2 regions of the Halopseudomonas sp. genome follow, and region 1 is predicted to be linked to the other one. Evidence: riboswitches for the same ligand, from Rfam matches in the RefSeq annotation. Region 1 holds a riboswitch; the other holds the start of a gene.
What was found. A riboswitch is a leader RNA that binds a small molecule or an ion and turns the genes downstream of it on or off. The one in region 1 is predicted to bind cobalamin.
Positions count from the first base shown of each region.

Region 2: it holds a riboswitch for cobalamin, as region 1 does, so the genes downstream of both, btuB (TonB-dependent vitamin B12 receptor) here and AAFM31_RS15495 (TonB-dependent receptor domain-containing protein) in region 1, are expected to answer to the same signal.

Region 1 covers NZ_JAYPMU010000026.1:16,138-23,028, reverse strand. The annotation lists gene AAFM31_RS15495 (TonB-dependent receptor domain-containing protein) at 1-1,391, opposite strand, end outside; cobalamin riboswitch at 1,519-1,725, opposite strand; gene dxs (1-deoxy-D-xylulose-5-phosphate synthase) at 1,777-3,657, opposite strand; gene AAFM31_RS15485 (farnesyl diphosphate synthase) at 3,752-4,639, opposite strand; gene AAFM31_RS15480 (exodeoxyribonuclease VII small subunit) at 4,636-4,875, opposite strand; gene AAFM31_RS15475 (hypothetical protein) at 5,075-5,380, shown strand; gene AAFM31_RS15470 (EAL domain-containing protein) at 5,565-6,891, shown strand, end outside.
Region 2 covers NZ_JAYPMU010000002.1:37,786-44,676, reverse strand. The annotation lists gene AAFM31_RS01770 (hypothetical protein) at 1-17, opposite strand, end outside; gene btuB (TonB-dependent vitamin B12 receptor) at 184-1,986, opposite strand; cobalamin riboswitch at 2,107-2,337, opposite strand; gene AAFM31_RS01760 (nitrate- and nitrite sensing domain-containing protein) at 2,436-3,719, opposite strand; gene AAFM31_RS01755 (DUF5064 family protein) at 3,845-4,192, shown strand; tRNA gene AAFM31_RS01750 (tRNA-Asp) at 4,264-4,340, opposite strand; gene AAFM31_RS01745 (efflux RND transporter permease subunit) at 4,486-6,891, opposite strand, start outside.

The sequences.
Region 1 (6,891 bases):
ACGATGGCGTCCTTCAGATTGATGCTATAGATCGACAGCTCAAGCCGGGCGCTGTCGCTTAACTGGCTGCGCCATTGGGCTTCATAGCTTTTTGCCGTCTCCGGTTTCAGGTTGGGGTCGGCGTAGATGGTGCAGCCGAAGCCCGGAAAGCAATCGTCGGGATAGTAGAGGTCGTTAAAGGTCGGCGCACGGAAAGCTTCGCTGTAGGACAGGATGAGGTCGTTGTCCTTATTGACGTGCAGGGTCAATGCGGCGTTCCAGCTATTGTTGCTGCCGAACTGCTGGTTGTCATCATGACGTAAACCAAGCTCGGTGCCGAAGTGTTCGCTGTCGAACTGATGCTGAATGAATGCGGCCTTGTTGCTGCGCGACGTCTCGGTGAACTCGTTCGAGCTGTGCAGGGTGTCCTTGTACCATTCCAGGCCGCCGGTTAGTTGGTGACCACCCCCCAACGTGAGGTAGTTCAACCAGTTGAGCTGGTCACGATAGGTGTTGAATACCGAGCCGCCGTAGGGGTCAAAGCCGGTCTGGCGATCTTCGCTGTGACCTGCTTCCAGACGGCTGCGCCAGACGTCGTTTGCCTGCACTTGCAGGTAGGTCTGGGCGGTCGAGACGCTGAAGTCGGTGTAGGCGAAGGCGGCTGGCGAGAGGTTGTAGTCGTACTCGCTCTTGCCTTCCTGATGCATGCCGCTGATGCCGACTTCGACGCTGCCGGTCAGTTGGTGGCTGAGGCTAAGGCTGGCGCTCTTGTTGCGGTAGGCGCTATCGTCGGAGCCCGCCAGTGTGGTGCGCTCGAAGCCGTCTACTTCGTCGAGCGCTGCGCTCAGGTTGAAGTGGGTGCGCTCGTCACCGCCGGACAGACCGGCGCTGCGGCGCCAAGTGCCATGGCTGCCAGCGGCAATCGCCACCCGCGGGTTCAGGCCCTGACCGTCGCCGCGCCGGGTGAATATCTGGATTACGCCACCGATGGCGTCGGAGCCGTACAGCGCCGAGCGGCCGCCACGGACTACTTCGACCCGCTCGACCTGATCAATCTGCATGTACTCGAGGCTGCTCAACCCCGCGGAGGCGCCGGCGATACGCTGACCATCGACCAGTACCAATGTCTGGGCGCTGGAGGTACCGCGCAGGAAGATACTGGTCAGTGAGCCGATGCCTCCGCTGCGGGAGATGTGCAGGCCGGGAACTCGGGTCAACAAATCAGGCAGGTCCTGCGGCTGCAGACGATCTATGTCGTCGCGGGTAAAGACGGTGTTGGCTGCGCTGGTTTCTGCGCGCTCTTCAACCTGACGGGAAGCGGTGATGATGCTGTCGGGTAGCGACAGCGCATCGTTCGCCTGAGCAACGGCGCAGGCCAGCAGGCCCGGGATGATCAGCAGTGACTTGTACATAGGGTTCCTCAAAAGTTCGGCTTTTGAGGAGGGCGGGGAGTCAGGAGGCTGGCCACGGATTGTCGTCAGCACGCTGACCGGTGACGCCCTCCGCGACACCTCAGCAGACAGCGGGCACGGCGGTGCCGTGGCTGTACTCGCGCTGGGCCGGTCTCCGGACTCGGAATCAGAGCATCATCACCTTCCCATGCAGAGCACAGTGGCGTTGTCGATGATGCTGGCAGGGCTGGCCTGCGATTCCTTACCGTTGCGGGGGCAGTGTCGGGTTTTCACCGACTTCCCGTTTCACCCAGGCTGCAATGCAGCCTCGGGCACCCAGGCGACTGGAAGTGGGGCGGACTCTAGGGCTTTCGGACGGGTGGGTCAAGCCTGCCGGGGCAGGCTCTTACAAGCGGTCGAGGCGGGCGCGGATCGCGGCTTCGATGCCGGCGGCGTCAAGGCCGCACTCTGCGAGCATTTCTGCCGGCTTGGCGTGCTCGACGTAAATGTCGGGCAGGCCGAGGTTGAGCACTGGCAGGCTGATGCCTTCCGCCAGCAGCCACTCGTTGACCGCGCTGCCAGCACCGCCCATTACCGCGTTCTCCTCGACGGTGACCAGCAATTGATGGCTGGCGCTCAGCTCGGCGATCAGCTGGGTGTCGAGCGGTTTGACGAAGCGCATGTTGGCAACGGTCGCGTTGAGTGCCTCGGCGGCCTTGAGGGCCTGCTGGTGCAGGGTGCCGAAACAGAGAATGGCGACCTGCTCACCTTGGCGGGTAATCGCGCCCTTGCCGATCGGCAGCGGTTCCAGCGCCGGATCAATCGGCACGCCTGGGCCGGTACCACGCGGATAGCGCACGGCGGCGGGGCCTTCGTGCAGGAAGCCGGTGGTCAGCATCTGGCGGGTTTCGTTCTCGTCGGCCGGCGCCATGATCAGCATGTTCGGCAGACAGCGCAGGTACGACAGGTCAAAGCTGCCTGCGTGTGTCGGGCCGTCTTCACCGACCAGACCAGCGCGGTCGATGGCGAACAGCACGTCCAGATTCTGCACGGCAACGTCGTGGATCAGCTGATCGTAACCGCGCTGCAGGAAGGTCGAGTAGATCGCAACCACCGGTTTGGCGCCTTCGCAGGCCATGCCGGCGGCGAGGGTGACCGCGTGCTGCTCGGCGATCGCGACGTCGAAGTAGCGCTTGGGGAAGCGCTCGGCAAAGGCGATCAGGTCGGAGCCTTCCTTCATCGCCGGGGTAATGCCGATCAAGCGCTCGTCCTGCTCGGCCATGTCGCACAGCCACTGGCCGAAGATGTTGGAGAATTTCGGTTTGCTGGCTCCGTTGCTCGGGGCCTTGGGTTCCAGCTTGGTGATCGCGTGGTAGCCGATCGGGTCGGCCTCGGCTGGCGAGAAGCCCTTGCCCTTCTTGGTGATCACGTGGAGGAACTGCGGGCCCTTGAGCTCACGCATGTTCTTCAGGGTACGCACCAGCGTCGGCAGGTCGTGGCCGTCGATCGGGCCGATGTAATTCCAGCCCAGTTCCTCGAACAGGGTGCCGGGCACCAGCATGCCCTTGGCGTGCTCTTCGGTCTTGCGAGCGAGCTCCCAGGCCGGCGGAATCTTCGACAGGACCTTTTTGCTGCCTTCGCGCATGTGCGAGTAGGTGCGGCTGGAGAGAATCTTGGCCAGATAGTTTGACAGGCCACCGACATTGCGCGAGATCGACATGTCGTTGTCGTTCAGCACCACCAGCATGTTGGCTTCCACATCGGACGCGTGGTTCAGCGCCTCGAAAGCCATACCGGCAGTCAGCGCGCCGTCACCGATCACCGCCACTGTGCGGCGATCCAGACCCTGCAGCCCGGCAGCGATAGCCATGCCCAGGCCGGCGCTGATCGAGGTGCTGGAGTGGCCAACGCCAAAGGTGTCGTACGGACTTTCGCTGCGCCGCGGGAAGGCCGCCAGGCCATCCTTCTGACGCAGGCTGGCCATCTGCTCGCGGCGGCCAGTGAGAATCTTGTGCGGATAGGCCTGATGGCCAACGTCCCACAGCAGACGATCGTCCGGGGTGTGGTAGACGTAGTGCAGGGCGATGGTCAGCTCGATGACGCCCAGCCCGGCACCGAAGTGACCACCGGTCTGGCTGACGCTCCAGAGCAGGAATGAACGCAGCTCATCGGCCAGCTCGGGCAGCTGGCTTTCGTCCAGCGCACGCAGTGCTTCGGTGTCGTCAAGGCGGTCCAGCAGCGGCGTGCTAGGGCGATGGAGCGGAATTTCGTCGAAAGTGCTGGGCATCAAACAGAGCTCTGGGGGCCATCGTCTGTGGCGGGAAAACAAGCGCGCAGTTTAACCGATGCCGGGCAATAGCCCAACTGCGCGCAGGGGCATCTCAGAAGCGGCGCTGGACCGTGTAGTCAGCCAGCTGGCGCAGGCGCTTTGCGGTGGGGCCGAAGCCGGCCACCGCGGCCAGCGCCTGATCACGCAGCTCGGCGGCCAGTCGATGTGCACCGTCCAGCCCGAGCAGCGCGGGGTAGGTCGGTTTGTCGCGGGCCAGATCGGCGCCCTGCTGTTTGCCGAGCACACTGGTATCGCTCTCGATGTCGAGGATGTCGTCTTGCACCTGAAAGGCCAGCCCGACATGGTCGGCATAGCGCCCCAGCGCAGCAAGCTGCTCGGCGTCGACGCGTTCGCTGGCCAGCGCGCCGAGCTGCACGCTGGCGCGGATCAGCGCGCCAGTCTTGTGCCGATGCATGTTTTCCAGGGTGGCCTGGTCGAGTTTCTCGCCGACCGCGCCCAGATCAATCGCCTGGCCACCAACCATGCCCTGCGGCCCGGCGGCGCGGCCGAGCAACTGGACCATCTGCAGGCGGGTTTCGGCTTGCCACTGCGGTGCGGAGGCAAGCAGTTCAAAGGCCAGCGCCTGCAGGCCGTCGCCGGCGAGGATCGCCGTGGCCTCGTCAAAGGCGCGGTGACAGGTTGGCTGGCCGCGGCGCAGATCGTCGTTATCCATCGCCGGCAGGTCGTCGTGAATCAGTGAGTAGGCGTGAATCAGCTCGACCGCAGCCGCGGCGTGATCAGCCTGCGCCTGTTCGCCGCCGGCGGCCTCGCAGCTGGCATAGGCCAAGAGCGGGCGCATGCGCTTGCCGCCGATCACCACGCTGTAGCGCATGGCGCTGTAGAGGCGTTCAAGGCGGGGTTGCGGGGTATCCAGTTGACTGCGCAGAAAGGCGTTGATGCGTTGCTGGCACTGCTCAAGATAGTGGCCGAACGCGCTCATTCGTCGGTGCCGTCAAAGGGTTCGGTACGCAGTTCGCCGTTGCTTTCGATCAACTGTTGGACCTTTTGCTCTGCCTGCGCGAGCGCCTGCTGGCACTCACGGGTCAGGGCCACGCCTTGTTCAAAGGCGCTGAGAGACTCTTCCAGACTGAGGTCTGCGCTTTCCAGCCGCTCTACCAGTGCCTGCAGCGAGCCCAGTGACTGCTCGAAGTCTACGGCGGTTTTCTTCCGGGCCATGCGATACCTCATCCGGGGTGGTTCAAACGGCAGAACATTACCCAAGGGGCAGAGGCGGGTCAATTGGCGCAATCACTGCGCAGACGGGCAGCGGCATTGATTCAGATCAGCCAAAGTGGTGATAGTGGGTGTCGGTGGATTGGCTGTGGGCAGCGAAAGGTTACAATGTGCCATCAAATTTACATCGTCCTTTTTTGCCATGACCGACGCACCGAAAGTTGTTGTTGCTGCTGCGGCCGAGCAATGCGACCTCATTACCCGCGCCTTGGAGCAGGCTGGCGTTGACTGTGAGCTGATCTGCGAGCCACGCGACTGCAGTGACGCGCCGCTGTGCCGCTGGCTCGCACCCGAGCAGCTGAATGATCCGAGCCGCGTGCTACTTGCTTTGGAAGACGCGATTGCGACTTTGGAGCAGACCCGCCATGCGTTCCGTTCTCGCCAATTGGCTGCGCTGCGCTATCGCCTGAATGCGTTATTGCAAAGCTTGTCAGACCAGCCGCTCTAGGGTAGCTTGATCCCCTATTACAGAAGCGGCTTTGCCGGTCAGGACGCAAGGGCCTGAAAGACAAGGCGCCAACCTCTCGAGTTTCACCACTCGCGAGGTTGGCGCCTTTTTTGTTGCCTGGAAAAAGCTGAATTACAACAAACGACGGCCGTATCGCGAGCTGTCTTTCACGAACATGGACGTAATGCCTGTGCTTAAACCGGTATTCGACAAACTTGGCCTCGATGCAGACGGCTTGCAGCAACGTCTGCACTTTCTTGACTGGAGTGCCGCCGATGGTGAACGCCTGAGGCGCATTGCTCACTTTGGTGAGCAGGCCAGCAATGACTTCGTTGAGGCGCTTTACCAGCGTCTTGGGCAGTACCCGGAAACCCGCGCCATTCTGCGCGGCGAGGGTCTGGTAGACCGCCTGAAACACAGCCAGCGGGGCTACTACGGTCGCTTGTTCAGCGGCGAAATTGACCAGAGCTACCTCGAGGAGCGGGTGCGCATCGGCCACATTCACGAGAAGGTGGGTGTGGAGCTGAAATGGTATCTGGGCGCCTATCGCCTGTATCTGAGCCATATGCTGCGCGGCTGGTTTGATGGTCTGAGCGTTGAGCAGCAGTCGCGTCTGGCCGACTTCGACAGCCTGCTGAAAATCGTCTTCTTCGACATGAGCCTGGCCGCAGACGCCTACATCGACGCGGAACACCGGGCGCTGGAGGCCAGCGAAGCGCGTTATGCCCACGCCTTGCGTGGCGCCAATGACGGTATTTGGGACTGGGATCTGCAGCAGGATCAACTGTATGTCTCCGAGCGCTGGGCAAGCATGCTCGGGTTGACGCCGGCACAGGTCGGGCAGCGTTCGATGCACTGGTTTGAACGTGTGCATCCGGACGACCAGGCCGATCTGCAGGCGGCGATCCAGCAGCACCTGCATGGCGGCTCGCCGTGGATTCGTCACGAGTACCGGATGCGCCGTAGCGATGGTAGCTACCTCTGGGTGCTGACCCGCGGAGTGGTCGAGATGGACGTATCGGGCCGTCGCCGGCTGGCCGGCTCGCAGACCGATATCAGTGAACGGCAGCGCTTTCAGCGCGAGCTGGAACACGCGGCGCAGCACGATCCGCTGACCGGCCTGATCAACCGTCACCAGCTCGGCGTGCAGCTGCAGCGCACCGCCAGTCAATTGAGTCGCCCCGGCGCCCGCCACGCCGCCCTGCTGTTTATTGATCTGGACCGCTTCAAACTGATCAACGACAGCCTCGGCCATGCGGCCGGTGATCGCGTACTGCTGCAGGTCGCGGAGCGGTTGCGAGGATGCCTGCGCCCCGGCGATCAGTTGGCGCGCTTTGGGGGCGACGAGTTTGTCATGCTGCTGGACGACCTGGCCTGCGCCGAAGACGCCGAGGTGGTGGCGGCACGGGTGCTTGCCGCTCTGCGCGAGCCGCTGTGTTTTGGCGAACGGTGCCTGGTGGTCAGTGCCAGTATCGGTGTGGCGCCGTTGCTGCCCGGCCAGGGACTTGAGG
Region 2 (6,891 bases), on a different contig from region 1:
TGGCTACCACGGGTCATGATCAAGAGCGCCAGCAGCAGCGCCCCCACCACCAATTGGGTATTTTTCGAGGTTTTCAGCACAGCCTTTCTCCTTTGCGGTTTTTACAAACGTCAGTGCCGGGCAGAGCCCGGCTTTTTATTCGCGACGCCACCGCAAAGCGGTGACGCCAGTCAAACGAAGCAATTACAGCGGCTGGTAGCGCAGAGTCAGATACCCTGCCCGGCCCGGCTGCGTGTAGGTCGCGGCGGTTTCATACTCGTTGTCGAACAGGTTGCTGACCCGCGCCTGCACTCGCCAGGCATGGCTCAGCCAATACTCGGCGCGCAATTCAACGGTGTTGTAGCCATGCAGGTCATTGGTATTGGTGGCGTTGTCCCAACGGCGCCCCTCAGCATGAACGCTTGCGCCCAGGCCGATGCGGCCGAAGCGGCGGTCCACATCCAGATTGAAAATTTGCTCCGGTACGCGGCGCAGCAGCAGGTCATCATTGGCGCTGCTGGAACGGTTCTCCGGATCCTGCAGGGTCAAGTTGGCCAGCCAGTTCCAGCCCAGTTGTTGGGTCAAGACTTCCAGTTCCAGACCGGTGATACGGGCCTTGTCGACGTTTTCGGCCATCGACACACCGCCCACCCGGACGCTGGCAATCATGTCGTCGACGTCATTGCGGAAGGCATTGGCCGACCAGCTGCCCCAGCGGTGCTGACCGCGCAGGCCGACTTCGATGTTGCGCGAGGTTTCGGCCTGGATATCCGGATTGCCGTAACCCGGGAAGTACAACTGGTTGAAGGTCGGCGCGCTGAACGCGGTGCCGTAGCTGGATGTCAGGCTGATGCTGTCGGTCAGCGCGTAGCCATAGCCAACGCTGCCAGTGGTGTGCTCGCCGTAGGCTTCGTTGTCGTCGTGACGCAGACCCAACTGCCATTCGTGACGGCCAGCGTGCAGCAGATACTGGGCAAACAGGCCGTGGTTATAGCGGCTGTCTTCGGGGTAATCGACGCTGCTGCTGACGCTATCCTGCTGCCAGTCATAGCCGACGGTCAGCAGCTGCTTCTCGCTAAGGGCAAAATCGTTCTGCCAGCTGGCGGTATCGCGGCGGGTGTCGTAGCGGGAATCAAATGTGCTGCCCTTGAAGTTCTCGTTCTGATCTTCACTGCGACCGGCCTGCAGCGTTACATCCCAGAACGACAGTGGCGCAAATCGCGCGCGCGCGCCGTAGGCCTTGAGCACGCTGTCGGCATTGGCCTTGTTGCCGGAGTCATAGTCGTTGTGCGACTCGACCTGCAGCAGGTTGGCATCAAGCAACAAACCGTTGGCAAACCGATAGCCGCCGGACAGGCTGGCCGACAGCTCGCGGTAGCCGTCGTGGTCCACTTCCCGCGACGGGCGCGCATCATAGCCTTCGGTATCCAGACTGCTGACGCCCAGGTTGAACCAGGCGTTGTCATCCCCACCGGACACACCCGCAGTACCGGCGCGATGCTGGCGACTGCCGACGGTGGTCGAGAAGTACGGAGTCAGGCCGTCACCGCCCTTGCGGGTAAAGATTTGCACTACGCCACCAATGGCTTCGGAGCCGTACAGGCTTGAGCGCGGGCCACGGACAATCTCGATCCGTTCAATCTGCTCAACCGGCAGATTCTGTAGCGCCGCCACCCCCGAAGTCGCGGAGCCGACGCGAACACCGTCGATCATCACCAGTACGTGTTTGTCGTTGCTGCCGCGAATCTGCAGCGAGGTGCTCTTGCCCGGTCCGCCGTTGTTGATCAGGTTGACCCCGGTCGCCCGGCGCAACAGCTCTTCAGCGGTGTTGACCTGCAACCGCTCGATATCGGTCCGCTCGAAAACGGTCGTGGCGGCAATACTGCTGGCCTGGCTGGTGCGAGTGGCGGTGACGACATCACTGCCGAGATCCAGGGTGCTGGCGAAAGAAAGGGAAGAAAGGCCAATAAGGCCCAGCGCCAGAGGGGCGCGCGCAAAGATAGTCATGCTGCTTGGCTGCTCCGTCGTACCGACCCGTACGACATTGTCTGATCGGGACAGGCTGGAGCGGCAGGAACACGGCATGCACAAAAGGAAGGACGCCGTACACCTACAGCGCCCACCGCACTGTCGTGAATAGCATCAGGCCGGTCTCCGGGCTTGCGACTGGACGTGAGTCCGACTACCTGAGCCTTCCCATGCATTCAGCACAGTGGCGTATTTCAGGTGTCTCGCCATGTTGGCGGACGTCGCTTACCGTTGCGGGGGCAGCGCCGGAATTGTCTGCTCTGGCAGACGCACCGGCTTCCCAGTTTCACCCTCCTCGGATTGGAGGGAACCTGAAGCGAGGCAGAGAGTAGTGACCGACCTCGGTCGTGTCAACTGCCTTACCCATGAAACAAATCGCACCATAGTGATGCGCGAACCGCACCACCGAGGTGCACGACTCACATCTATCAACCGGATTTGCTACCGGTACCCTTGATCATCTCGTTGTAGTTCAGCACTGTGCGGGCCACCTCGGCTAGCCGCTGATTGCGCTCCATCGCCGCATTCTGCAGGGCGCGGTAGGCATCTTGCTCGTTCAGCCCGTGCTGCTTCATCAACAGCCCCTTGGCCCGCTCAATCAGCTTGCGCTCGTTGAGCGTCTGGCGGGCGTCCTCCAGCTCGTCCTGCAATTGCTGCAGGCGCGCGGTCTGCTCGTGCAGCAGATCCAGCAGCGAACGGTTGACCTGCCCGCCGGGCGCCTCGCTTGGCAGGCTCTGGAAATCCGTTGCCTGCACGTTGTAGAGCTTCACGGCGGGATCGGCACTGCCGTCATCCAGCTTATCCAGCTGGCGTATCAACCGGCGCTGGTTGTCGAGATCAGCCTGTGCCTGCGCTGTTTTCTCGGCACACAGCTGCTGCAGATGATCTGCCAACTGATCTTCGATGCGCTTCATGGCGTCGATGCGCTGAGTGGTCAATTCGAACCAGACATCCCCCAGCGCGCCTTGCACCCGCTGTTCAGCGCTGGTGCGCTCGGTCATCTGCCGCAGGCGAGCAATCTGCTCGATCAGCTCATCCGCGCACAGCGCCTGCCAGAGCACCAGGGACTGCGCGTCTGCCGCCTCCTGAAAGCTTTCAAAGCACCGCACCTGGCCGTCCTGCAGAAACCGCAGCTTGCCCTGAACTGCCGGATCGAAATAACCAGCCATGAACCCCGCAACGCCCGTCGCGCGCTCCTGCCCGGCCAGCTCCTTGCCCTGCATGAAGTTGAACAGCGCCACCAGCGCACGCGTTACCCGCGGGTCGACCGCCGTATCAGCCGCATCGAACACCACGGCCAGCAATCCCGCGATCTGCCGAGAAAACAGCCGCGTGGCTTCAGCCGCCGACAGCGACTCGGCGCGCACGCGCTCACGCAGGCCGGGAAGGCCGTCCAGGCTATGCAATACATAAGCAATACGCGTGAACAGACGGGCCTTATCGGCCCCGACGCTGGTTTCCGGGTGAATCTGCTCGAAGGCGTTGCGGACCAGCAGCTCCTGCTCGGCGGCCGCCTGACTGAGCGCATCCAGCGAATCACGATGGCTTTCGGCCTCACCGCCCAAGCAGAAATTGGAGTAACCACGTTCACGCTGCAGCGCATGCACCAGGCGGCTCACCTCGGTAACCAGCGCACAGGTCAGCGACAGGGCCTGCAGGCCCTGCATTTCGCTGCGCCGCGCTGCCAGCATGAAGTCGAGCGCTGATGACATGGGGGTTCTCCGTCGCGATTGATCTACCCGTCCAGAGCAAGAGTTGTGCCAGCGGGCCGGTTCACATCAGAGCAAAATCGGCCTATAACCAATGAGATAGCTCACACCGTTCACGGGAGGATGACATGTTCGAACCCGGCCACCTGCATATCAGTCGCATGCGTCTGTTGCCGAGCGACACCGGATTCAGCATCGACATTCGCTACGACATAGAAGGCCAAGGCAAGACCGTCGATTTCACAGTCGAGGGCAAGGTCAACGATAACGAGGTTCGCGAAACCTTTTCGCTACCGCGCGACACCGCGTTCAACTTCGCCAGTAATGTGGATCACATTCTGCGCCGGCACGGCGTGCTGACACCGGAATTCATGTCGCTGGCGACGCACCACGAGTACGACGCCATGTTTGAGGATATTCGCGGCAGATTGGGCGCCTGGAACGGTGAGCCGATTGATCCGCAGCACCTCGGGTAGCCGTCGCGAAATGCAGCGAAAAACAGGCACAAAAAAACCCCAGTTCTTGCGAACTGGGGCTTCTTGAATAATGGCGCAGCGGACGGGACTCGAACCCGCGACCCCCGGCGTGACAGGCCGGTATTCTAACCAACTGAACTACCGCTGCGCATCGTTCTGTTGGACTCTGTAAATCGCCTTGAAGTCGATCAACTTGTCCGTCGGAACTGGCGCGCATTTTATAGATTCCACCAACCGAGTCAAGCACTTGCAGAAGATTTATTGAAAATTTCTTCAGCACGTCCGTGCAGCCCTCAGTTCATCTGCACTGCCCCTTTTTCAGCAGTCACTGCCGCCGGCTGCAACCACAGCCGACAGACCGCCGGCACCACCAACAAGGTCAGTACGGTAGACGCCAGCAACCCGGAAATAATCGCCCAGGCCATCGGCGGCCAGAGTGTCGAACTTGAGAATGCCAGTGGCAGCAACCCGGCGATGGTCGTGGCGGTGGTCAACAGAATCGGCCGAGTTCGACGCATCACCGCATCCGAGACCGCCTGATCGATGGTCCTGCCCTGCGCCAATCCCTGATCCACCACATCGATCAGCACAATCGCGTTGTTAACCACAATGCCGACCAGGGCAATCACCCCGAGCAGCGACTGGAAACCAAACGGCACGCCGGAGAACACCAACCCCGGCAACACGCCGGCGCTGGCCAAAGGCACCGTCAACATCACAATGCTAAGGCGCTTGAACGAATTGAACTGCAGCAGCAGGAAGAACAGCAACAACAGGATGCCGATCGGTGCGGTCGTAAACAGCGCACGGTTGGCGTCGCCGGAACCTTCGCTGTCACCGCCGATTTCCATCCGGGTGCCTTCAGGCAGCGCCGCATCCGCCAGCCGCGCCTGTAAGCCGCCCAACACCTGACTGAAGCTGTAGCCCCGCTCAAGCCCCGCGGTAACGGTGAGCACGCGCACGCCATCGCGCTGACGAATGCTCGCCGGCTGCCAGGCTGGCACCACCCGAGCTACTGCAGTCAACGGCACCGCCTGCCCCTCAGCATTGAATACGCTCGCTGACAACAGACGCTGCAGAGACTGCTGGCTGCCCTCGTGGGTGCGCAGCAGGATCGGGATCGGGTCCAGCTCCTGACGATACTGCTCAACCGTCGTTCCCAGGCTCTGACGGAACAGCGCCTGGGCAACGTCTGCGCGGCTGAGACCAAAGCGCTGCGCCTGAGCATCATCTACCTCAATCTTGACCGTGGGCACGCCGAGGTCGATATCGTGGCGCACGTCTACTGCTCCCGGAACCTGTTTGAGGACGGCAAAGAGCTGCTCGGCTGCGGCGATGCGCTGGCGGTCGTCATGGTGATAGACCCGCAGTTCGACCGGCGCCTCGCGCGGTGGCCCCTGCCCCAGCGTGGTAGCCACCACGTCGAGTTCCGGCCACTGCGTAGCAACACGCTCGCGCACCCAATGCTGCAGCGGCTCGGTGTCACCCAGCGAGCCGGTATTGACCACCAGTCGCGCCCGATTCGGCGCCTTGGGATAGCGATTGAGGTTGTAGTAGAAACTCGGACCGGTGGCACCGACGAAGCGATGCACCGACAGCACGCCCGGCTGCGTCATCAACTCCCCTTCCAGCTGGGCCGCCACCTCCGTGGTGTACAGTTGGTCCGTCCCCTCCGGCATGAATAGCTCAACCACCAGCTGCGGCCGATCCGCATTGGGAAAGAACTGCAGTTTGACCAGTGGTGCCAACGCCAGACTCAGCGCAACCACACCGACACCCAGCACCAGCATACCCTTAGGCGCGCGTTCGCTGAGGCGCGCCAGCCCTGACGAGAATGCCTCCATCCGTGGGTTCATTCGAGTCGCTGCCGGTTTGAGAAAGTGACCGGACAGCATCGGCGCCACGCTGATCGCCAGCAAATAACTGACAATCAGCGTGAGCATGATCATCACCGGAATCCCGCGGGTGAAGTCCGCCGTTCCGCCCTTCGACAGCAGCATCGGCGTGAACGCTGCCAACGTAGTAGCGGTGGATGCGCCCAGCGGGCCAGCCAACTCGCGAACAGCCCCCAGGGCCGCCTGCCAGCGTGACTCGCCGGCGTTCAGACGGTCCTGAATATTCTCGACCATGACAATGGCGTTATCGATCAGTATCCCCAGCGAGATGACCATGCCGATCACCGCAATCTGATGCAGGATACCGCCACCGAGGTCATACAGCCCGAGACTGATCAGCGCCACCAGCGGCAGCATGGCTGCGACCAGAATCCCCATCCGCCACCCCATGCCGAGCAGCACCACACCAATGATGATCAGCACACTGCTGAGTAAGCTCTGCTCCAGCCCTTCCAGCCGCTCCTTGACCTGATCCGGCTGAAAGAACATCTCGTCGATCTGCAGCGGCGCGAAAGCGGGACGCAGCGTATCCAGCCGCGCGCGCAGCTGCTCGCCAAAGCGGATGGCATCAACCTGGCCGCGCTCCAGAATCAGCCCAACCAGCACACTCTGATCCCCATCAAACCAGGCCCGTTCGCCAATCGGCTCGACCGGCCCGCGCCAAATATCGGCAATCGCGGCAAGCGGCACGCTGCCGCCCTGCGGCAGCGGAATCTGGGTCGCCCTGAGCGCCGCCAGATCAACAAATTCGCTATTGGGCAGCACGCCAAGCCGCTGCGCACCAACCACCACAAAACCGCCCGG